DNA from 2 places in the Sporosarcina sp. YIM B06819 genome. Region 2 is predicted to be linked to the other one. Evidence: riboswitches for the same ligand, from Rfam matches in the RefSeq annotation. Region 2 holds a riboswitch; the other holds the start of a gene.
The links. A riboswitch is a leader RNA that binds a small molecule or an ion and turns the genes downstream of it on or off. The one in region 2 is predicted to bind FMN.
Positions count from the first base shown of each region.

Region 1: another riboswitch for FMN. It lies ahead of ribD (bifunctional diaminohydroxyphosphoribosylaminopyrimidine deaminase/5-amino-6-(5-phosphoribosylamino)uracil reductase RibD); the one in region 2 lies ahead of R2B72_RS13975 (ECF transporter S component).

Region 1 covers NZ_JAWLIQ010000001.1:45,844-56,236, reverse strand. The annotation lists gene R2B72_RS00310 (ABC transporter ATP-binding protein) at 1-546, opposite strand, end outside; gene R2B72_RS00305 (hypothetical protein) at 655-975, opposite strand; gene R2B72_RS00300 (GNAT family N-acetyltransferase) at 1,081-1,941, opposite strand; gene R2B72_RS00295 (VOC family protein) at 2,020-2,448, opposite strand; gene R2B72_RS00290 (DUF2269 family protein) at 2,713-3,156, opposite strand; gene R2B72_RS00285 (ASCH domain-containing protein) at 3,164-3,502, opposite strand; gene ribE (6,7-dimethyl-8-ribityllumazine synthase) at 3,742-4,206, opposite strand; gene R2B72_RS00275 (bifunctional 3,4-dihydroxy-2-butanone-4-phosphate synthase/GTP cyclohydrolase II) at 4,219-5,412, opposite strand; gene ribE (riboflavin synthase) at 5,426-6,076, opposite strand; gene ribD (bifunctional diaminohydroxyphosphoribosylaminopyrimidine deaminase/5-amino-6-(5-phosphoribosylamino)uracil reductase RibD) at 6,083-7,165, opposite strand; FMN riboswitch at 7,228-7,375, opposite strand; gene R2B72_RS00260 (glycine betaine ABC transporter substrate-binding protein) at 7,475-8,368, opposite strand; gene R2B72_RS00255 (proline/glycine betaine ABC transporter permease) at 8,371-9,219, opposite strand; gene R2B72_RS00250 (glycine betaine/L-proline ABC transporter ATP-binding protein) at 9,212-10,393, opposite strand, start outside.
Region 2 covers NZ_JAWLIQ010000020.1:61,927-72,319, forward strand. The annotation lists gene resA (thiol-disulfide oxidoreductase ResA) at 1-383, shown strand, start outside; gene R2B72_RS13945 (cytochrome c biogenesis protein ResB) at 402-2,054, shown strand; gene ccsB (c-type cytochrome biogenesis protein CcsB) at 2,054-3,238, shown strand; gene R2B72_RS13955 (response regulator transcription factor) at 3,583-4,302, shown strand; gene R2B72_RS13960 (ATP-binding protein) at 4,295-6,079, shown strand; gene sigX (RNA polymerase sigma factor SigX) at 6,125-6,667, shown strand; gene R2B72_RS13970 (hypothetical protein) at 6,654-7,655, shown strand; FMN riboswitch at 7,737-7,869, shown strand; gene R2B72_RS13975 (ECF transporter S component) at 8,077-8,658, shown strand; gene R2B72_RS13980 (ferredoxin) at 8,880-9,131, opposite strand; gene R2B72_RS13985 (helix-turn-helix domain-containing protein) at 9,241-10,284, shown strand; partial or broken gene R2B72_RS13990 (transposase) at 10,390-10,393, shown strand, end outside.

The sequences.
Region 1 (10,393 bases), on a different contig from region 2:
AATCGTAGCACCTTTTTTATTTTCTTCTTCCAGTAGATCAAAAAATTTATGCTGCATAAGCGGATCTAAACCGCTTGTTGGTTCATCGAGAATAATGAGTTTCGGCTCATGCAACAAGCCCTGCACAATGCCTACCTTCTTTTTATTGCCAAGTGACAAATCATCAATTTTTCGATTGACATCCAGTTCCATAATCTCCACAAGTTCTTTTATACGTTTACTACAATCTTTTTTATAAAAACTAGCAGAATACTTTAGTAAATCCTTCACTTTCATATGATCATAATAAAATACTTCTGACGGTAAATAGCCGATGTCCTTCTTAATATCGGGTGCGTCTTTTATAATGTCTTTGCCAAAAATCGTTGCACTGCCGCTCGTAGGATGAATAAGCGATAATAATGTCCGGAGCGTCGTCGATTTCCCTGCGCCATTCGGGCCAATAAAACCAAAAATCTCCCCTTGCTCAACTGTGAAACTAACATCCGAAATCCCTCTTGCTTCCCCATACGTTTTCGTTAGATTGTTCACTTCGATAATATTCATTTTATCGACCCCCTTTTATATAACATACTATTCTTTACCATTAAAAAAGACTATCCAAACCAAATGGATAGTTCTTTCGCACTCGCATGAATCGATAATTTAGCATAACTACTTCTTTTTTCTTTCATCATCTTCTCTATCCAATCGATCTACAAGTCTCTCTAGTAATTTACCAAGCATTTCAACATCCGGATTCGTCCTATTATTTGATTGCTCTTTTTTCAATTCATCAATTTGCTTTTGAAGTTTGTCAAGTTCTTGCTGCTGCTGTGCATCAGAAATCAGGCCTTCTTCTATCGAAATGGCTCCACCAATCGTTTGTAAGGCATCGCCAAATGTTGAAATAGCTGAACCCAGCAACGCAATTTTGGCACCCCTATTTAAGGAGTTATCAGTAGACATTATATTATCTGGATAATTTCGCCGCAAAATCATCGCCCCTCTAACCATTTTGCCGAATGATTATTTCATCTTTCAAGATATTATATGTTATTGATGATGGTTGAGGACCTTCCTGATGATAAATGCGATCAATCAATTTGTTTCAGGCACGACAAATCCAAGCTGGACAGAATCAGCAATACGTTTATAACCGATTTCCTGATAGATTTTATTGGATGTCGGGTTCATCAAGTCCGTATATAGCACGCAGAAATCATAGTTTTTGAGTAGTTCTGTTGAGCAGGCCGCTACTATTGTCCGGGCATAGCCTTTTTTTCGCTCTTCATGCGGTGTAAAAACGAAGGACACTGTGACACCATGCTGGGTAGGACGTGCTTTTTTCATCATCGATACGACTTTACCTTCATGCTGCCACAAAAACACTTCTCGTTCACCGACAAATGTGGCCACTCGTTTTTTCACATCTTCTAGCGGCGTAATCGGAAGTCCGGTATCCTCCTCAAATATCGTAAACCAACCTTCTATCAGCGAGCAATCTCCTTCATTCGCCAAACGCCAGCTTCCAGGGCTTGGTTGCAACGCTTCATTTACTTCGTCTAGCCGATACAATCCTTGGTCCATCAACAACTGGTGCCCCATTCCCGTTTGCTCTTGCCATTTTGCTACAAAACGGTATGCCCACGACTTCAGACTAATAACAGAACTCATTTCAATCTCAAGTTCCACTAATTCCCCAATTAATACATCCAAGATTGCTTCTACTCTTTTTTCATCTACAATAATGAGATTTAACGGATGCGGTGGTGTCATTTGAATTAATGCCAACACCTGGCCCCCCTCCTCAATTGTCGCCATGAAAGGATTATCATAGCGTCCTGCTTTAATCGCTTGCAGGACACCAAAAAAGAGACTGTAGACGTCTTCCTTCTCGGCCAAAATTGGCTCGGCTTGTAACGCAAATTCATGCACATCTTTGTATGGTGTGAATTCCATTCCCTTTCCCCCAGAAAAGTATTTACAAAAAGGATATGCCCCCTTTCTCCAAAAAAGAAAGGTACCATATCCTTCAAATTACCCGAATGTTTCGCCACTGTCCAGACTTAATTGCCATTCAATACCAAACTTGTCCGTTATTTGACCATAGCATTTGCTCCAAAATGTTTCCTGCAGCTCCATGCCTACCTTGCCGCCTTCTTTTAACTTACTAAATACAGATTTAATTTCACTCTCGTCTTTACTAACCAATGCAAGGGTAATGTTATTTCCTTGTGTAAAAGGCGATCCCGGAAACGTATCCGAAAACATCACATTACTACCACTAATGTTCAGTCGTGTGTGCATCACTAAATTCTTCGCTTCTTCTGGCAGAGGATACTCCGGGTTGGGTGGTCCTTCCCCAAAAGTCATAATTTTAGGTGCTTCTGTTTCAAAAACCTCTGCGTAAAATTCTACTGCCTCACGACAATTCCCATTAAAATTAAAATAGACATCAACAGCCATTTCCCATCACTCCTTCGTTTTCATTTCTAAGCTTACCTTATCACTTTATCATGAACCTGCTTACATTCAAACAGACTACACATAATTATTCCCACAAATGGAGACAATAAAACATACATGAAGGAGCTGACAACGATGACCAATTTTTGCCCGGCATTATGGCCGGAAGAATCAATACCCGATAACGTTAAAAGACCACAATTAATAAAAAAGACATGCATCAACAAAGATGCACGTCTCTTTTTATGTATCGCAAGTATTCATTCACCAAAACATCGGTTTCTGTACCATCAGCCATAGCATGATAAGCATCAGGCCAAGGTAAATCCATGAAGTTCTCATCAGCCGGTTAAGAATATCATCTTTATCGGCGTCTGGATTATGAAACCGACGTAGCACAAATGTAAAACCTTTTGCTAAGAAAACACCTGAAATGAGTAAAATCGCAAGTGTTAGAATGACCCATGATGAAGTCCATGGATAGGGTCCAAGTATCAGTAGCAAAACGCCGGTGAAAACAAGGACGTGTCCTGCGTGCATGACAATTCGAATGACAACCTTAATAACGGATAAATATGCTTGTTCGATGCTAGCCTCAACGCCGTATAATCGATTGATGACTGGCATCAAAAGAGTTAATGGACCGATGGATAGGACTGCACTCAGCACATGAAGAAAAACAATTATTCCGTAGATTTCCGGTTTCATCTGGCAATTACTTCTCTACCGGACTGAATTCATGTACCCAAACACTCATTTTTGGAAGCCAAGGCATTTTCGCATGTGCATGCATTGACATCATTGATTGCTTGTAGGCTTCTAAATTCTCATAGCCCTCTTGCTGTGCGTGTGCATCCGTTAGTTCACCAAGTGTTTGTGAATAAAGTGCATCCACTTTAAACTCTTTGCCGTCCAACACCATAATTTCTCCAGGGTATGCATAAACACCATTGCGGCGTGTAGCTGTCTTTTCGCCGTTCAATACTTTTTGAACATCTTCCGGGATTGTTACTAGTCGTTCAATCGAACATGTTTTTTCAGGAAAACTAGTCATTAAAATCGCTCCTTCTATATTAGTACGTCTACCTTTATCATAACGATTTCCAATGATTTTTGCGACAATTCTGCGGTTGAAACCGCATCAATGTAGCAGAAGAACTATTTTCGGACACGTATCGTTCACATTTAGCCCACAAAAAGTTCACGCTCTTTAGCTTATAATTTCCGTAAGGGAAATTAGATTAAAAGGAAGGCTCAGCCTTTTAATTGAAGCTGAGCCAGTTCCGAATTTATTCACATTTGTTTCAACAAATTCGCCATTTCAATAGCAGCCGTTCCCGCATCCCAGCCTTTATTACCCGCTTTCGTTCCGGCACGCTCAATTGCTTGCTCGATTGTATCTGTTGTTAAGACACCAAAGATGACAGGAATACCTTCTTGCATATTGATGCTTGCAACTCCTTTAGCTACTTCACTGCACACATAATCGAAATGTGGTGTTGCGCCACGAATCACAGTCCCAAGTGTAATAACCGCATCATATTTACCCGAAGCAGCCATTTTCTTCGCAACAAGTGGAATTTCATAAGCACCTGGCACCCATGCAACTGCCATATCACTTTCAGCTACCCCATGGCGGCGCAATGCATCTTGTGCGCCACCCAGTAATTTTCCCGTGATAAATTCATTAAATCTTGCAACGACAATCCCTACTTTAAGTCCCGTTCCGACTAAATGTCCTTCATAAATTGTACCCATTATTATTCCCCCTTAGCTATTTAATAAGTGTCCCATTTTATTTTTCTTTGTTTCCATATACGATTTATTCTCTACTTTAACAGGCAGTTCTATTTGAATACGCTCTGTTATTTCTAACCCATGCCCTGCTAGTCCAGCAATTTTACGTGGGTTGTTTGTCAGTAGATGAATAGATGTTAAGCCAAGATCTCGTAGTATTTGTGCACCAATACCATAATCCCGAAGATCATCGAAAAATCCTAATTTCTCATTGGCTTCAACCGTGTCAAAGCCTTCTTCCTGTAGCTTGTATGCCTTCATTTTATTAACAAGACCAATCCCTCGTCCCTCCTGCCGCATATAAAGCAGGACACCCCTTCCAGCTTTTTCAATCTGCGCAAGTGCAGCTTGAAGTTGCGGACCACAATCACAGCGACACGAGCCAAAGACGTCACCTGTTAAACATTCCGAGTGAACCCTAACAAGAACATTTTCAACGTTCTCAATATCTCCTTTTACTAAGGCCATATGCTCACGTCCAGTGACTGTTTCCACATATGTGACGGCTTTAAATTGACCAAAATCCGTTGGCAGCTGAACATCAACGATACGCTCAATCAATTTCTCATTTTCCCTACGATAAGCAATTAGTTCCTGTATCGTTAATATGACAAGGTCAAATCGATCTGCTATCTCTTTCAGCTGTGCTCCTCTGGCCATCGTTCCATCGGCATTCATAATTTCACATATGACGCCGACTGGTTCTACTTCCGCAAGTATCGCAAGGTCTACTGCCGCTTCCGTATGACCCGCCCGCTTCAAAACACCGCCTGGCTTCGCAATCAACGGAAATATATGTCCTGGTCTTCTAAAGTCAGATGGTTTCGCGCCATTTCCCAGCATCTTCAAAACGGTTTCTGAACGTTCGAATGCAGAAATTCCAGTATGACATTGCGAATGATCAACACTAATTGTGAACGCAGTCCCGTGCGCATCACTGTTATTTTCTGTCATAAGCCCAAGTTCGAGTTGTTTCGCTTTTTCCTCATCTATCGGTACACAGATTAGTCCTCGGCCTTCCGTTGCCATGAAGTTAATCATTTCAGGTGTAGCAAATTCACCAAGTGCAACAAAGTCTCCTTCATTTTCCCGGTCTTCATCATCAACAACAATAATTGCTTTTCCTTTTTTCAGTTCGTCGACTGCTTTTTCTACAGTGGTATACATCTACTTTGCCCCCTTAACTAAGGAATCCACTTGCAGCAAGAGTATCCATTGTTAAACCGCCAGTTGGATTCCCTTTGTTTATAGTCATTAGCCGTTCCATATATTTTGCGAGCATATCGCATTCTACGTTTACTCGATCCCCGGCCCGTTTTCTGCCAACGATTGAGTCCTCTTGCGTGACCGGGATAAGTGAGATGATAAAACTTTTTTGCCTCACTTCAAAGACAGTCAGTGACGTTCCATCTACGGTTACTGAACCTTTCGGGATAAAATACGTTAACAAGTCAGCTGCAACGCTAATCTCCATATAAATCGCATTTTCTTTTTGTCTAATCGAAACAATTTCACCTGTGCCATCCACATGTCCACTGACGAAATGACCACCAAAACGACCATTCGCCGCCATCGCACGCTCTAAATTAACTAGACTTCCCGTGCGCAAAGCTTGAAGTGTTGTTGCTTTTACAGTCTCCGGCATGACATCTGCTGTAAATTGGTTGCTTGAGAAGTCTGATACCGTCAAACAAACACCATTTACTGCGAGGCTATCCCCTTTTTTTACATCACTGAGCACTTTGCTACAACGAATTGATAGTTGCAATGAATTCGGTGATGACTTTACCGCTGAAATCGTGCCGATTTCTTCAATAATTCCAGTAAACAACTTTTGTCAATCCTCCTTCACGAACCTGGCGTGCAATCGGATATCATCCCCAATTTGTCGCACATCTAAAAAACGGAGGGATTCACTTTCCCCCATTAGGTTCCGTGTGTCGTCCATAAACAAAGAAGCACCGTTGCCAATCAGTTTCGGAGCCATATACAAATACAATTCATCTGCTAGACCTTCATTGATGAAACTGGAATGAACACGGCTGCCACCTTCGACGAACAACGTCATAATGCCTTTACTCGCCAGACGTTTTAATACTTCATCCAAAAAAGGTACATCTGCTGAAATCCTTTCAATGGAAACAAAAGGGTGTTCAAAAAAGACAGTTCTCGACTTTGGAGAATCGAGTGTAAAAATAATTGTTGCTGCAGCACCATCAGTAACGATATTTGCTGTTGTTGGCGTCCTTAGATGCCGATCTACAATAATTCGAATTGGATTCTTTCCACCATGGGGCAAACGGGTGGTGAGGAAAGGGTTATCGTGAAGTACGGTTTGTACGCCGACCAAAATTGCGTCATGGGTATGGCGGAGGTAATGGACATCGGTTCTTGCTGCATCCGAAGTAATCCATTTGCTGTCCCCAGTCTGCGTTGAAAGACGACCGTCGAGAGTTGCGGCGGCTTTCAAGGTGACATACGGCTTTCCGTATTTTATAAAATGAAAAAATGCTCGGTTCAACTGCTCTGCCTCTTCCTGTAAAATACCGGTGACAACTTCAATTCCGGCAGCTTTAAGAAGCCCGATTCCCGTTCCATTGACGGAAGGATTCGGATCGATGGACGCGACGAAAACACGGCGAATACCGCTCGTAATAATGAGATCTGTGCACGGAGGTGTTTTCCCTGTATGGGCACACGGTTCCAGTGTTACATAAAGATCTGCACCATAGGACTCTACACCAGCCATCATCAAAGCATGCACTTCAGCGTGTGGAGTTCCCGCTTTTAAGTGCGCACCTGTTCCGATAATCTGGCCATCTTTTACACAAACAGCACCGACAAGTGGATTCGGCGAAGTTTGTCCTTGTGCACTGCGCGCCAGATCAAGAGCAATTCTCATATAATGTTGAGGTTCCATCAGCATTCCCCCTTTCAATAGTTATGAAAGGGCAGAGCTAAATAAGCATCATACGTATAGTCAAACAGCTTCTCCCATCCAGACTTTAACTGTCGGTGCCGGATTTTCACCAGCTCCACCGCCTTCCAAAAAGGAAGGTCGGGTCACGGACTAACGAGCGATTGCTCGATCACCGCCGGTAAGGAATTTCACCTTGCCCCGAAGAGTTTTTCTAAAACGTACTACTGTTAAATTAACACACCACTTCAATTTAAGCAAAAAAGACTTAGTTCCGATTGAACGGAGCTAAGTCTTTACTAGGTTTCTAACCTAGTTCTTCAAATCTTCAATCGAGTCAATGTCCATATACTGTGGCACGACAAGACCGACTTTGACGCCTTCCATGTTAATGCCAAGTTCTTCGAATTTGCCTTCAAATTTATCGGCATATGTTTTATGCGTCAATGGTAACCATGCCGCAAGTGATGCATCTGCACTGCCATCTGCAACTGCAGTCCATAAAGGACCCGCTTCAACTTGCGTCAATGATACGTTATAACCCATTTCTTCCAATACTAATTTCATCACATTATGGCTAGCAATTTCACTATCCCATGCCACATAAGCTAGTTTGATTTTGTCGCCATCTACTTTGTTTACTCCCGCGGTCCACTCGGCTACTTTATCTGCATTGGCATCAATCCAGTTTTGCGCAGCAACCGCTTCTTTTTCGCCTTCTTGAATAGCAATCATCACTTCACCCATATCGGCTTCTGTCCAGTTGAATTGGGATAGAATTTGGTATGCTTCTGGTAAATCCTCAGCCAGTCCAAGTCTACCAATTGTACGAATTTGTTCTTCTCCGCCGTACACACCTTTCGGATCTTCAAGATATTTCAAATCGTATTGGGCAAATTTCCAATGTGGCGTCCAGCCTGTTACCACAATTGGCGCTTCTTTATCGTAGGCTTTTTTCAAAGCTGCCGTCATCGCTGCACTTGAACCTGTTACCAAGTCGTATTCATCCAAGCCATACTCTACAATCACTTTTTCAGTTGCTTCCATAATACCTGCGCCTGGATCAATTCCTGTAATTTTATAGTTCAGTGACTCGCCGACAGATTTTGTTGAATCCGTCCCTGCTTTTCCATCATCATTGCCACATGCTACAAGTCCAAGTGCTAATAGAGCTACTGCCCCAAGTCCAACTACTTTTTTCGTCAGTTTCATAATGAAGTTCCCCCTTGTTTTTTCTTGCCAGCTTGCTGTGTCACTCGGTCCAAAATAATGGCCACGATCACAATCGCTAGACCCGCTTCAAACCCAACACCCGTTTTTAATTGTGTAACAGCCCTGTATACTTCTTCACCAAGGCCCGGTGCCCCAACCATGGAAGCAATAACAACCATAGATAATGACAACATTATGCTTTGATTGACACCCGCCATAATGGTCGGTTTGGCTAGCGGAATTTGGACTTTCATTAATCGCTGCCATGTCGTCGAACCAAATGCTTCTGTTGCTTCAATTAAATCTTTCGGAACTTGCTCAATGCCAAGCATCGTCAAGCGAATCGTTGGTGGCATCGAGAATATAACCGATGCAACCACTCCCGGAACAACCCCAATATTGAAGAAGAAAATCGCTGGTAGCAAATACACAAATGCAGGCATCGTCTGCATAAGATCCAGAATAGGATTAATGATTTTACGCGCTCGTGCTTGCTGTGAGCCCCAAATACCCAGCGGAATGCCAATCACAATCGCTATCGTGACCGAAGTAACGACCAATGCTAACATCTGCAACATCGGATACCAATAGCCTAAATAATCGATGAACAATAAACCAATTAGCGACATCAATGCAATCCGCCGCGTGGAGATCAACCACGCTAGCAAGGAGAATAGAACGGCAAGCAGAATAGATGGCACCATATTTAGTCCTTCCACTGACCCTTCAACAATCCCCGCAAGTACATCTGAAATACCATCAAATACAGTGCCAAATGTAGTCACAAGCCAGTCGACCCCATTATCAATCCAATCCGCGAACGGTAGACGAGGTAAGTTATTCATTTGACTCCACCTCCAAGTCAGTTTTTTCGACGGAATCAACGACACCATCATTATTTATAAACTGATTGTCGCCCGCCAATGCACCAATCAGTGCACCACGAATAATAATTCCTTGTAGCTTGTTATCTTCATTGACCACTGCAACAGGTATCACTGCTGTGGAAACGATATCAAATAAATCTATCAGCAATGTATCTGCAGACATCATCGGTAAATCACAAATGAGAACTTCATGCAGTGTTTTACCTGATTCAGCCGCAGCTACAGCATCCTGTGCAGTTACTGCGCCTAATAGCCGATTCCCTTTGTCCACCACATAAATGGATGAAATCCCAAGACGTTTCATCAGTCGCAGCGCAACCCGTGCTCCCCGATCAACTTGAACTGTATCCGCTTTTTTCATAATGTGACCTGCCGTCAAGACCTTCGACAAATCTACATCTTCAACGAAACGTTCCACATATTCATTGGATGGGCTCATCAAGATTTCTTCAGGTGTCCCAATCTGAACGATTTCTCCGTCCTTCATCAGCGCAATCCGATCGCCTATACGCAATGCCTCATCCAAGTCATGGGTAATGAAGATAATCGTTTTGCCCATATCATTATGAAGTTGCAACAATTCATCTTGCATATCTTTTCGAATTAATGGATCAAGTGCACTAAACGCCTCATCCATTAATAAAATATCGGGCCCATTCGCTAACGCTCTTGCAAGACCTACACGCTGCTGCATTCCCCCACTTAATTGGTTCGGATACTGATCTTCATACCCTGCAAGACCAACAAGTTTCAGAGATTCTTTCGCCTTTTCCTGACGTTCGGCTTTCGCTACGCCTTGGATTTCTAGCCCGTATTCCGTATTTTCAAGAATCGTCTTATGCGGGAAGAGTGCAAAGTTTTGAAAAACCATACCAATTTTTTTACGCCTTACTTCACGAAGCTGTTCTTTATTCATCTTGACGATATCCTCACCGTCTAGCAAAATCGTGCCCATTGTCGGGTCAATCAAACGGTTCAGCAACCTGACGAGCGTTGATTTCCCACTACCGGACAACCCCATAATGACAAATATTTCACCCTCGTAGACATCAAAGGATGCTTTTTTCACACCGACTGTTGCACCAGTCGCTTTCAATATTTCGCTTTTCGTCTTTCCTTCATTGAGCAGCTG
Region 2 (10,393 bases):
TCGATTTGGATGGAAACAAGCATCGGCTATCTGATTACAAAGGACAGGGCGTGTTCTTGAATTTTTGGGGAACTTGGTGCGGTCCATGTAAAAAAGAAATGCCACATATGGAAAGCCAGTCTATCGCATTTGAAGGCAAAGGCGTCCAAATACTCGCGGTCAATATTGCAGAATCAACTTTGAAGGTAGAGGCTTTCAGGGATCAGTATGGTCTGACTTTCCCCATTGTTATCGATAAAGATAGGAGTGTTAAAGAGGCCTATAATATAGTGCCACTACCCACAACATTTTTAATTAACAAAGAGGGGAAAATTGAAAAGATCATTACGAGCGAAATGACTGAGGCTGAAATTATATCCTATTTGGAAAGCATTCAACCCTAAGTAAGGAGTACATGCAAAATGAGTAAAATCAACTGCCAGTGCGGTCATGAAAATCCATTTGGCACAGTACTTTGTGAGCAGTGTGGAAGACCGCAAACTGAAGAAGCAAAAAAGAGTAAGCTTGTTGACATGCGTTACGAAGGCGCGTCTAGAAGATCGCAAACCTATAACAAGTCCATTATTGATAAGATTTGGAATTTCTTTTCAAGTGTCAAGGTTGGAATCTGGATTATTGTTGCTGTTCTTGCGACGTCTGCAATTGGTACTATTTTTCCGCAGAAATTGTATGTGCCTGTCTCTGCTTTAGCAGGTCTAGAAGAATATTTAGCCTATTATGAACGGTTATATGGATTTTTTGGCACAGTTTACGTCAGATTTGGTTTTTATGATATGTATAATAGTTGGTGGTTTATCACACTAGTTGGGATGCTTGGGGCATCTATTATTATTGCTAGTGTTGATCGGGTAGTACCTCTTTATAAATCATTGAAAAAACAACGAACGAAACGCCATCCATCTTTCATGAAGAAACAACGGGTTTATGGGGAAGGCTCTTCTAATGACCCAGCCACTTCGCTTATGAAAGCCGAGGAGAAATTGAAGGCCCTTCGTTACAATGTTAAGCTTGAGGATGGTGCATTGCTGGCAGAAAAGGGTCGTTTTGCAAGATGGGGTCCTTATGTCAATCATGCGGGTATTATCATTTTCCTATTTGGGATTTTACTGCGTGGAATCCCGGGCTTTTATGTGGACGAAACGATGTGGATCCGTGAAGGAGAAACGCGTTCAATTCCGGGTGCAGAGGGTTATTATTTGGAAAGTAAAAAATTCATCATGGAGACATACTCACAAGAAGACGGCGAAGTATTTGATAAAGCACTTGATCGTGTCGGGATGATTGCTAGTAACTATCAGACGGACGTTGCGCTCTATAAAATACCAGATGACGCATTGATAGGGTCAAATGAATTTGAATTCGTCAAGGACTATTCCATCATCGTCAATAAACCGCTTAAATTTGATGGCTTTAGCGTATTCCAAATGGATTATCGCCTTGATGAGTTAAAATCGATGACGTTCCAATTGGTAGAAAAAGCAACCGATAAAACGTTTGGACAATTCACGGTTGACCTAGCTGAACCGACCAAGGATTATGAACTAGAAAACGGGGCACACGTCAAATTGATGGATTTTTATCCGGATTTCTATATGAATAATGGAGAACCTGATACCAAAACACCAGTTCCAAATAATCCTGCTTTCATCTTTGAAATGAAGACGCCTGACAAGCCTGAAGGGGAAAGAAGTTTTGTTGCTATCCAACAGACGCTTGAAACGGAGCAAAATGAGTATAAAGTGAAATTTGTTGGTGCTGAAACACGTGATATTTCGGGGCTAACAGTTCGGAAGGATAAGACGTTGTATGTTATTCTGATTGGTGGCATTATCTTTATGATAGGTGTTGCGCAGGGAGCTTATTGGAATCATAGAAGAATATGGATCCAACAAGGGACTGGCAACGAACTGCTAATAGCTGGACATACGAATAAAAACTGGTTTAAATTGAAGCAAGAGCTTGATCAAGTGAAAGATTTTGCAGCATTGCCTTCTTATGAAGATAGACAAGATAAGGAAGCTATTTTAGAAGATAAGGAAGGAGAAAAATCATAATGGGACTTGCGGCGTTAAGCGCTAATCTACTGATGGTTTCGTTTATTGCCTACCTTATCGCAACGGCATTTTTTGGTGGGGCGGTAAAAGGCGCGAAATCGGAAGCATCTTATAAAAATAACAGATGGGGAAAAATCGCGATTACGATTACAATCATTGGGTTTATTTCTCATCTCGGCTATTTCATCACACGCTGGATGGCTTCTGGCCATGCACCAGTTAGTAATATGTTTGAATTTACAACTGCATTTGGCATGATGCTTGTTGGGGCATTCATTCTGTTGTTCTTCCTTTACCGGACACCTTCACTCGGATTGTTTGCATTGCCGATTGCGGTTATTATCATTGCCTATGCAAGTATGTTCCCAAAGGAGATTACACCGCTCATCCCGGCGCTCCAAAGTTACTGGTTGACGATTCACGTGATTACAGCAGCCCTTGGTGAATCGATTTTGGCAATTAGTGCGGTTGCGGGACTTATTTTCTTATTGAAAAATGTGGATTTGACAAAAAAATCAAAACAACGTTTCTGGCTAGAAGTAGTTATGTTTACACTTATTCTTGTCATCGGTTTCGTAGTTTCCTCATCAACATTTAAACTAACAGGTTACGAAGCGCAATTCACATATATTGATAAAAATGAAATGCCTGCCAAGATGGTGTATAACTATCCACCACTTTTCGGTATGCATCAATATGAATCATTGACGCCAGATGCTATGACGCCATGGGCAGAAATGCCAGCCATTGTCAATGCGAAGACGCTAACGTCATTTGTTTGGTCGGTTGCAACGGGAATTGTTCTGTACGTAATTCTTAGGCTCATTTTCAGGCGTCCAATTGCAGCATTGTTCCAGCCTTTTGCTAAAAAGGCGAATTCTCAACTAATGGACGAAATTGGCTATCGTGCTGTTATCATTGGTTTTCCAGTCTTTTCACTTGGAGCACTTGTCTTCGCAATGATCTGGGCACATGAAGCGTGGTCCAGATTTTGGGGATGGGATCCGAAGGAAGTTTGGGCGCTTATTACTTGGTTATTTTACGCTGCATTCCTTCACGTGCGTCTATCACGCGGTTGGGAAGGCGAGAAATCAGCATGGCTTGCGGTTATCGGTTTCATCATTATTATGTTTAACTTGATCGCCGTGAACTTAATCATTGCAGGATTGCATTCATACGCTTAACCTACTGATCGAAGACTGCACGGTTGTTTACTAGACGCCGTGCAGTCTTTTTTGACTGAAATCAGTCAAAGCCTACGGCGGATGTCACAGATTTTTTGGGGTGCTTAAGAAGGCAGTCTAAGTACGCGACGTCTTAAAAGTGCCTTAATTTCTGCAAAGAACGCAGAAATACGGCAAATCGAACCCTTCACTGTTCGATTCCTCCCTGTAGGCCCCAAGCTCGAAAAATCTGGAATCAACTACGCCGAGGCGTAATTGATTAGTAGGATTATGCTTTGTGGTTTCTTTTTTATAGGGTGACTTGTACAATGGACATAGATGTATGTTGAAAGGGGTAATGAGTTGTGGAAGAAAAAGTGACATTATTAGTGGTAGATGACGAAGAGCGGATTCGTCGTCTGTTAAATATGTATCTTACGCGTGAAGGATACGAAATTGAAGAAGCAGTGGATGGGGCAGAAGCGCTTGAAAAAGCATTGACGTCACATTATGACTGTATCTTACTTGATTTAATGATGCCTGAAAAAGACGGCTTTGAAGTTTTGCAAGAACTACGGGAAAAGAAAATCTTGACACCGGTTATCATGCTAACAGCAAAAGGCGAGGAAGCTGATCGTGTAACTGGATTCGAATCGGGTGCCGATGACTACATAGTAAAACCATTCAGTCCACGTGAGGTGGTTCTACGGGTTAAAGCAATTCTCAGAAGGTCTGTGACGTTTCAAGGTACTACTTCAGCATCGTCATCAAAGGACCTTGTTGTCTTTCCACAGCTAACCATAGACAACGATGCGCATCGTGTCATGGCTGATGGCAATGAAGTGAATCTGACACCAAAAGAATACGAATTGCTTTATTTCCTGGCGAAATCACCAGATAAAGTATTCGATCGGGAGCAGTTGCTAAAAGAAGTCTGGCATTATGAATTTTTTGGGGATCTTCGTACAGTCGATACGCATGTCAAACGACTTCGCGAAAAGCTAAGCCGTGTTTCCGAACAGGCAGCCAAAATGATTGTTACCGTTTGGGGAGTTGGTTATAAGTTTGAGGTTCCTCATGAATAGAATATGGAATTCAATCGTCGGGAAGCTATGGGCAACCATATTGCTTCTCGTTTCCTTTGTCTTGTTTATTGTGACCGCGTTACTACTTGAGTTTCTGGATAATTTTCATACCCAACAAGCTGAAGTTTCTTTGAATAGGGATGCGACGACGATTGGGAAAATTGTTGTGGATCATGACAGTGAGTCTTCTATGCAACTTATTATCGAAGATATCCTTGGGGATGAAGCGGACGCTATGATTGTGGATTCCGAAGGGAAGATTATGTACTCTTTCCAACAAGGATTGAACAAGGAGAAAATTGAAAATAAAATCCTATCCGATGCTATATTTTCATCGACCAACCGGGTAGACAAACAAGTCGTGAAAGAAATGATTCTCCCTTCTATTACGAAAGATGGCGTCATGGAACAATATCTTGTACTCGCCTATCCATTTGAAGTGGAACAAAAAATGGCTGGTTCGGTAATTATCTATCAAAGTTTGGAAGCTGTCCATAGGGCGACGAAGGAAACAACAAATATCGTATTCTTGTCTGCGTTTATTGCCTTTATTTTAACAACCGTTTTTGCTTTTTTCTTATCGACAAGAATTACCTCACCTTTAAGGGGCATGAGGCAGGCTGCGTTTGAACTATCGAAAGGGAATTTTGATACGCAATTGCCTGCTGTGCAAAATGACGAAATTGGTCAGCTTGCAACCGCATTTAATCAGATGGGGCGGCAGCTTAAGTATCATGTAGAATTGATTAATCAGGAAAAGGAACAACTTTCAAGTATTTTAACGTCTATGACGGATGTGGTTATTACCTTTAATCGCGATTACACGATTTTATTAAGTAACCCACAGGCAGAACGTTTATTGCAGAACTGGTACTTTAAAAATGGGGAACAAGAAGAGAAAAACACGATTCCTCCAGAAATATTTCATATGCTTGATCATGTGATTACATTTGCTGAAGAAGTAGAGGACGAATTGGAGCTAGGGGGACGTTTTTATGCTGTTTCCATTAGTCCTCTATATAGTGGTAGCGATATTCGGGGCGCGGTTGCGGTCCTCCGTGATATGACGGATCAGCATAAGCTTGATAAGCTCCGTTCGGATTTCATTGCCAATGTGTCGCATGAACTGCGGACACCTATCTCGATGCTTCAAGGGTACAGTGAAGCGATTATAGACGGCGTTACGACCAATGACGAAGAGCGTAATGAGATGGTGCAAATTATTCATGACGAATCGAAACGAATGGGTAGACTTGTGACAGATTTGCTTGACTTGGCTAGGATGGAATCGGGTCATATGCGACTCTACAAAGATGATGTGTTGATGATCCCCTTCCTTGATCGGATTGTCAATAAATTCATGCAAGTTGCACGTGATGCTAATGTGGAGTTGTCATTTCATTTTCCTAAAGATGAGGAAATCGTTTCAAATGTCGATGAAGATCGGATTGAGCAAGTGTTTACGAATTTAATCGACAATGCGATTCGTCATACGCCTGATGGAGGGAATGTTACATTACGTATCGAGAAGTATGTAGATACGATTGAAATGACGGTGACGGATACCGGTGTTGGTATACCGGAAGAAGATCTGCCGTATATTTTTGAGCGTTTTTATAAAGCGGATAAAGCAAGAACAAGAGGCAAGGGCGGAACGGGCTTAGGTCTGGCGATTGCAAAAAATATTATTGATTCGCATAGCGGAGTTATTACAGCTAGCAATGGGCAAAACAGTGGTACCATCTTTAGATGTACACTTCCTTTGAAAAAGTTGTAACTATTTCGTTCGAACAACGACTAATGTATAGAACGGGGGTATTTCATGGACGACTCCGTTTTCCACCGACTCTATGAGCAATACCATCAAGATGTGTTCAAGTTTCTCATCTATTTGACGAGAGATCGTGATCAAGCTGAGGATCTCGTGCATGAAGTGTACGTGAGGGTATTGCGAGCATACGGCGGTTTTGAAGGGAAAAGTTCTGAAAAGACATGGCTTTTTTCCATTGCGAAAAATGTTGCGATTGACCATTTCAGAAAAAACGCTGTCCGTAAAAAGCACCTGTTCGATAAATTCGACTGGGAAAAAAGTGAGCTTGTGTCAACGGGTGTGTTACCGGAAGAACTAGTAACACTTAGCGAAGAGATGAAAGAGCTATTGCAGGCACTGAATACATGTACAGGAGATCAGAAAATGGTTATCACTATGCGGTATTTCCAGGATCTGTCCATAGCCGAAACAGCCGAAATTCTTAGCTGGACAGAAGGTAAAGTAAAGACTACACAACATAGGGCAATCAAAGCACTGCAAAAGAAATTGAATGCTCTTTCGACAGAAGGGGGGGAACTAGATGACCGACAATAAATGGGACGACAGCAAGATTGACAACCTTCTTGGCAGTATGCCGGATATACGAGATGAGCGCCTGAAGTCGGACATATTGATGCGGCTACAACAAGACGAAAGATTGCATCACCCCCGTCGTAATAACGTAAAGAAATGGATGCCGGCCTTAGTGGCGGTAGCAGCACTGTTGATGTTCAGCTTGGTCATTCCTTCAATGTTGCAGCACAATGATAGCGCGATGGACAAAGCGATTGAGCCTGCTTCGATGAAAATGAAACAATCAGAGACCTCGATGGATAGCGAGGAACAAGCAGATGTTGCAACCGCAGATGCTGGGGCTAGCGCAGAAACTTTCAATATAGCAACGGCGAGGATGCTCCCAGAAAATCATGTCCTCTTACAAGAGGAATTACAAGGATTTCAACTGTTACAAATGAGGCTGGATGTAGATGCGAATACAGTCGTTCCTATGACGTTTTTGATTCCGAAAGAACAAATTGCTGCTGATTTTCCAGAAGGGGAACCAGACAGTGCAGCCCTTTTTAGACAGTATGCTGCTGACACCCCGGAGGCAGAACTTGGCTTTGTAGAGATGGAACCTGTTGCCAGTAACAGCCCACAACCTTATTACAAGACGGTAATGCCTTCAGGTCAACTCTATCTGACGCCCTATGAAACAGGAGATGCACTGACGGCGGAGGAGGCACTTCTAGCGATGAAGGAAGCGCAAAGTGACGTCGTTGAGGCGCTTATACCGGAGAATATTACGTATGCTATACAGGAACGAGAAGGCGTGGTCATTATCACGTTTACAGAGCCATTGGATTTATCCGCAATGGATCAAAGTGCAGCGAATGAAATGATAGAAGGATTCATGTTAACGGCGAATAACTTCAAAAAACGCGTACAGTTAGAAAACGTTATGCAAAACACCTTCTTACGCTACGATTTGACAACTGTATTACCAGAACCAGTAGGTGTAAATCCGACGTACTTTTTTGAATAGTAATCAAAAAAAACGCTTTGTAAACAAATGAGTTTACAAAGCGTTTTTTGCCGTATATACTAGTGTAGTAACAAAATATTGATTCATCTTCGGGGCAGGGTGCAATTCCCGACCGGCGGAAATGGAGAGTTTCTCTTCTTAGCCCGCGAGCTTAACAGCTGATTCTGGTGTGATTCCAGAGCCGACAGTATAGTCTGGATGGGAGAAGGTGAAGGTGCGGCCGTCTTTTTGTGTTGTCCACAAAAAGGGTGCTTATTTAAGTACGGGTTAAAAGAGAGGTTTTTCTTCTTTTTTACACCTCTATTTAACGATACCTTTTAACTCCCTAAGGCTTTATTAGCTTTGGGGATTTTTTGAAGACAACGATTGACGGAACGGCCTTTCCTCTTTTGAAGTGAATCGCAAAAGGAGAGAGGAACAAATGAATAACAAGAAATTACGCAAGATGATTCTCATTGCAATCCTTGGGAGCATTGGTACGGTGTTGATGCAATTCAACTTCCCACTGCCAGCATTACCAGGATTTTTGAAAATCGACTTCGGAGAAATCCCGGCGGTATTAGCCATTATGACAATGGGACCCGTTGCAGGTATAGGGGTCGAACTGATTAAAAATGTCATGCATTGGTTCATGTCAGGGAGTCCAACGGGTGTTCCAGTGGGCGAAATTGCGAACTTTACAACAGGTGTTTTATTCATCATGCCTGTCTATTTCATCCACAATAAATTCAAATCATCTAAAGGATTAGCTACCGGACTGATTGCAGGAACAGCTGCGATGGCATTGGGTATGAGTGTTTTGAATTATGCAGTATTCCTACCTATGTATACGTACTTCATGAACTTCCCTGAGATGGCAGGTAGTGAGCTATCGACATTTATCGTTTTAGGGATTCTACCTTTTAACCTTATTAAAGGCGTAATGCTCATGGTCATCACACTATTGCTATTCAAGAGCTTGAACAAATGGATTGCTAAACAACGAACTCAATTAATGGCGTGACATCCGCCCAAGGCTTTATCAGGGAGGAATTGAACTTCATTCCTCCTCATTCAGCTGGAGCTGAATCCGGATCATAGCGTCACAATTTAGACATAAAGAAAGGCCGTCCTGAATAATTTCAGGACGGCCTTTCAACGTGCAAGAAAATCTGTGGCAATTGCCATTTGCCGGAGGCTTAAATTTCATTCAGCAGGGGGAACCCCTCCTGAATGAAATTTAAATTAGTCCTCGTATTTTAACGCATCGCCATCAAAAGGCGCATCAGCAATTTTGATTGAATCGGTCGGGCAACCATCAAATGCATCTTCTAAATCTTCTAGTAGTTCTTCTGGAACTTCCGTATTACCCATGTTATCATCTAGAATAACGTAAGCAATTCCCTCGTCATCGTAATCGTAAATGTCTGGAGCTGCTGCTCCGCAAGCGCCACATGCAATACATGTATCTTGATCAACAATTGTATATTTAGGCATAGTCTTTCTCTCCTCTTTTCTCCGTACAAACAATTTACTTCACATTCCATTCTAATGATATTAACAACAGTTTTCAACAAAAAGAATTTATTAATTGGAGGAATTCATCATGAATCTTTCTTTAATTCTATTAAGCATCATTCATAAGCTAGATGGTGAGCGGACGATTTATGCTGGTTTTCATCTATTGCGTGGCAAACGTTCGGGACAGACGTTACAGGATGTCGAATATTATGGCTTAAAAGCTTTCTTTGGCATTTTACCGAAATTAACGGTTGATCAATTTAATGAAGCGGCTACCTTATTGAAGAATTCTGGTTTTATTGCGACTAGGGATGATTCTTTTGTCAATATAACAGAACAGGGTCGTCAATTGGTAGCGACTTTACCTGCTTATGCATTTAATGGTTGGGATTATAGGGGGAGGGAAAATCTTTTTTTCGCGAGGTTGTCACTTATCGTACAGACAGTGTCGCATTTTAAAGAGGGACAACATGCTTTTATGCCTGTTCAAAAAGATTATGATAGCCAGTCCTTCGTGAAAACACTATTGCATCATCAGCCTATTAGTGATCCTGCATACGCCCGTTACATTGCCGAAGAGCTTAGGCTATGCATAGAGCGCAGTGGCATGGATAACGAGCAAAAAATCATTGTCAGCCATCGACTAAGTGGCTTCGGCTTAACGGGGTGGACGTGGGATCAGCTGGCGGAATATTTGAAACTAAACTCGTTCGCTGTCCGTTTGTTATTTATAGAAGGTTTACATAGAATGCTGGCCGTTATTGAACAATCTTCTGATTTGTCTTTTTTACGCAAAATAGCTGACAACGTTAAAGTGACGACTTATTTGACCGATTCTTCTAGTAAGACCAAACTGCTTTTCGATCGTGGAATGTCAATTGAGGACATTGCGGCGGCTCGAAATTTGAAGTTGAGTACGATTGAAGATCATTTTGTCGAACTGTCGATTAATGATCCGCAATTTCCACTAACGCAGTTTGTTGCAGAGGCCGATGTAGAGGCTGTTGTTGCAAAAGTGGACGAACTGGAGACGCGTAGGCTTCGCTTATTGAAAGCTGAATTTGCATCGCTGTCTTATTTTCAACTTCGTCTCATTTTAGGTGCACGGACGGGGGGGGACAGCAGTTAAAAATATCTTATAAAAAGTTACGAGCGAACGTTTGTTTTCGTCTGTTGAAGGGTAAATAAACTAAAACCAGTTAATTCGTCTGTAAAGGAAGCGAGGTTTTAGTCAATGA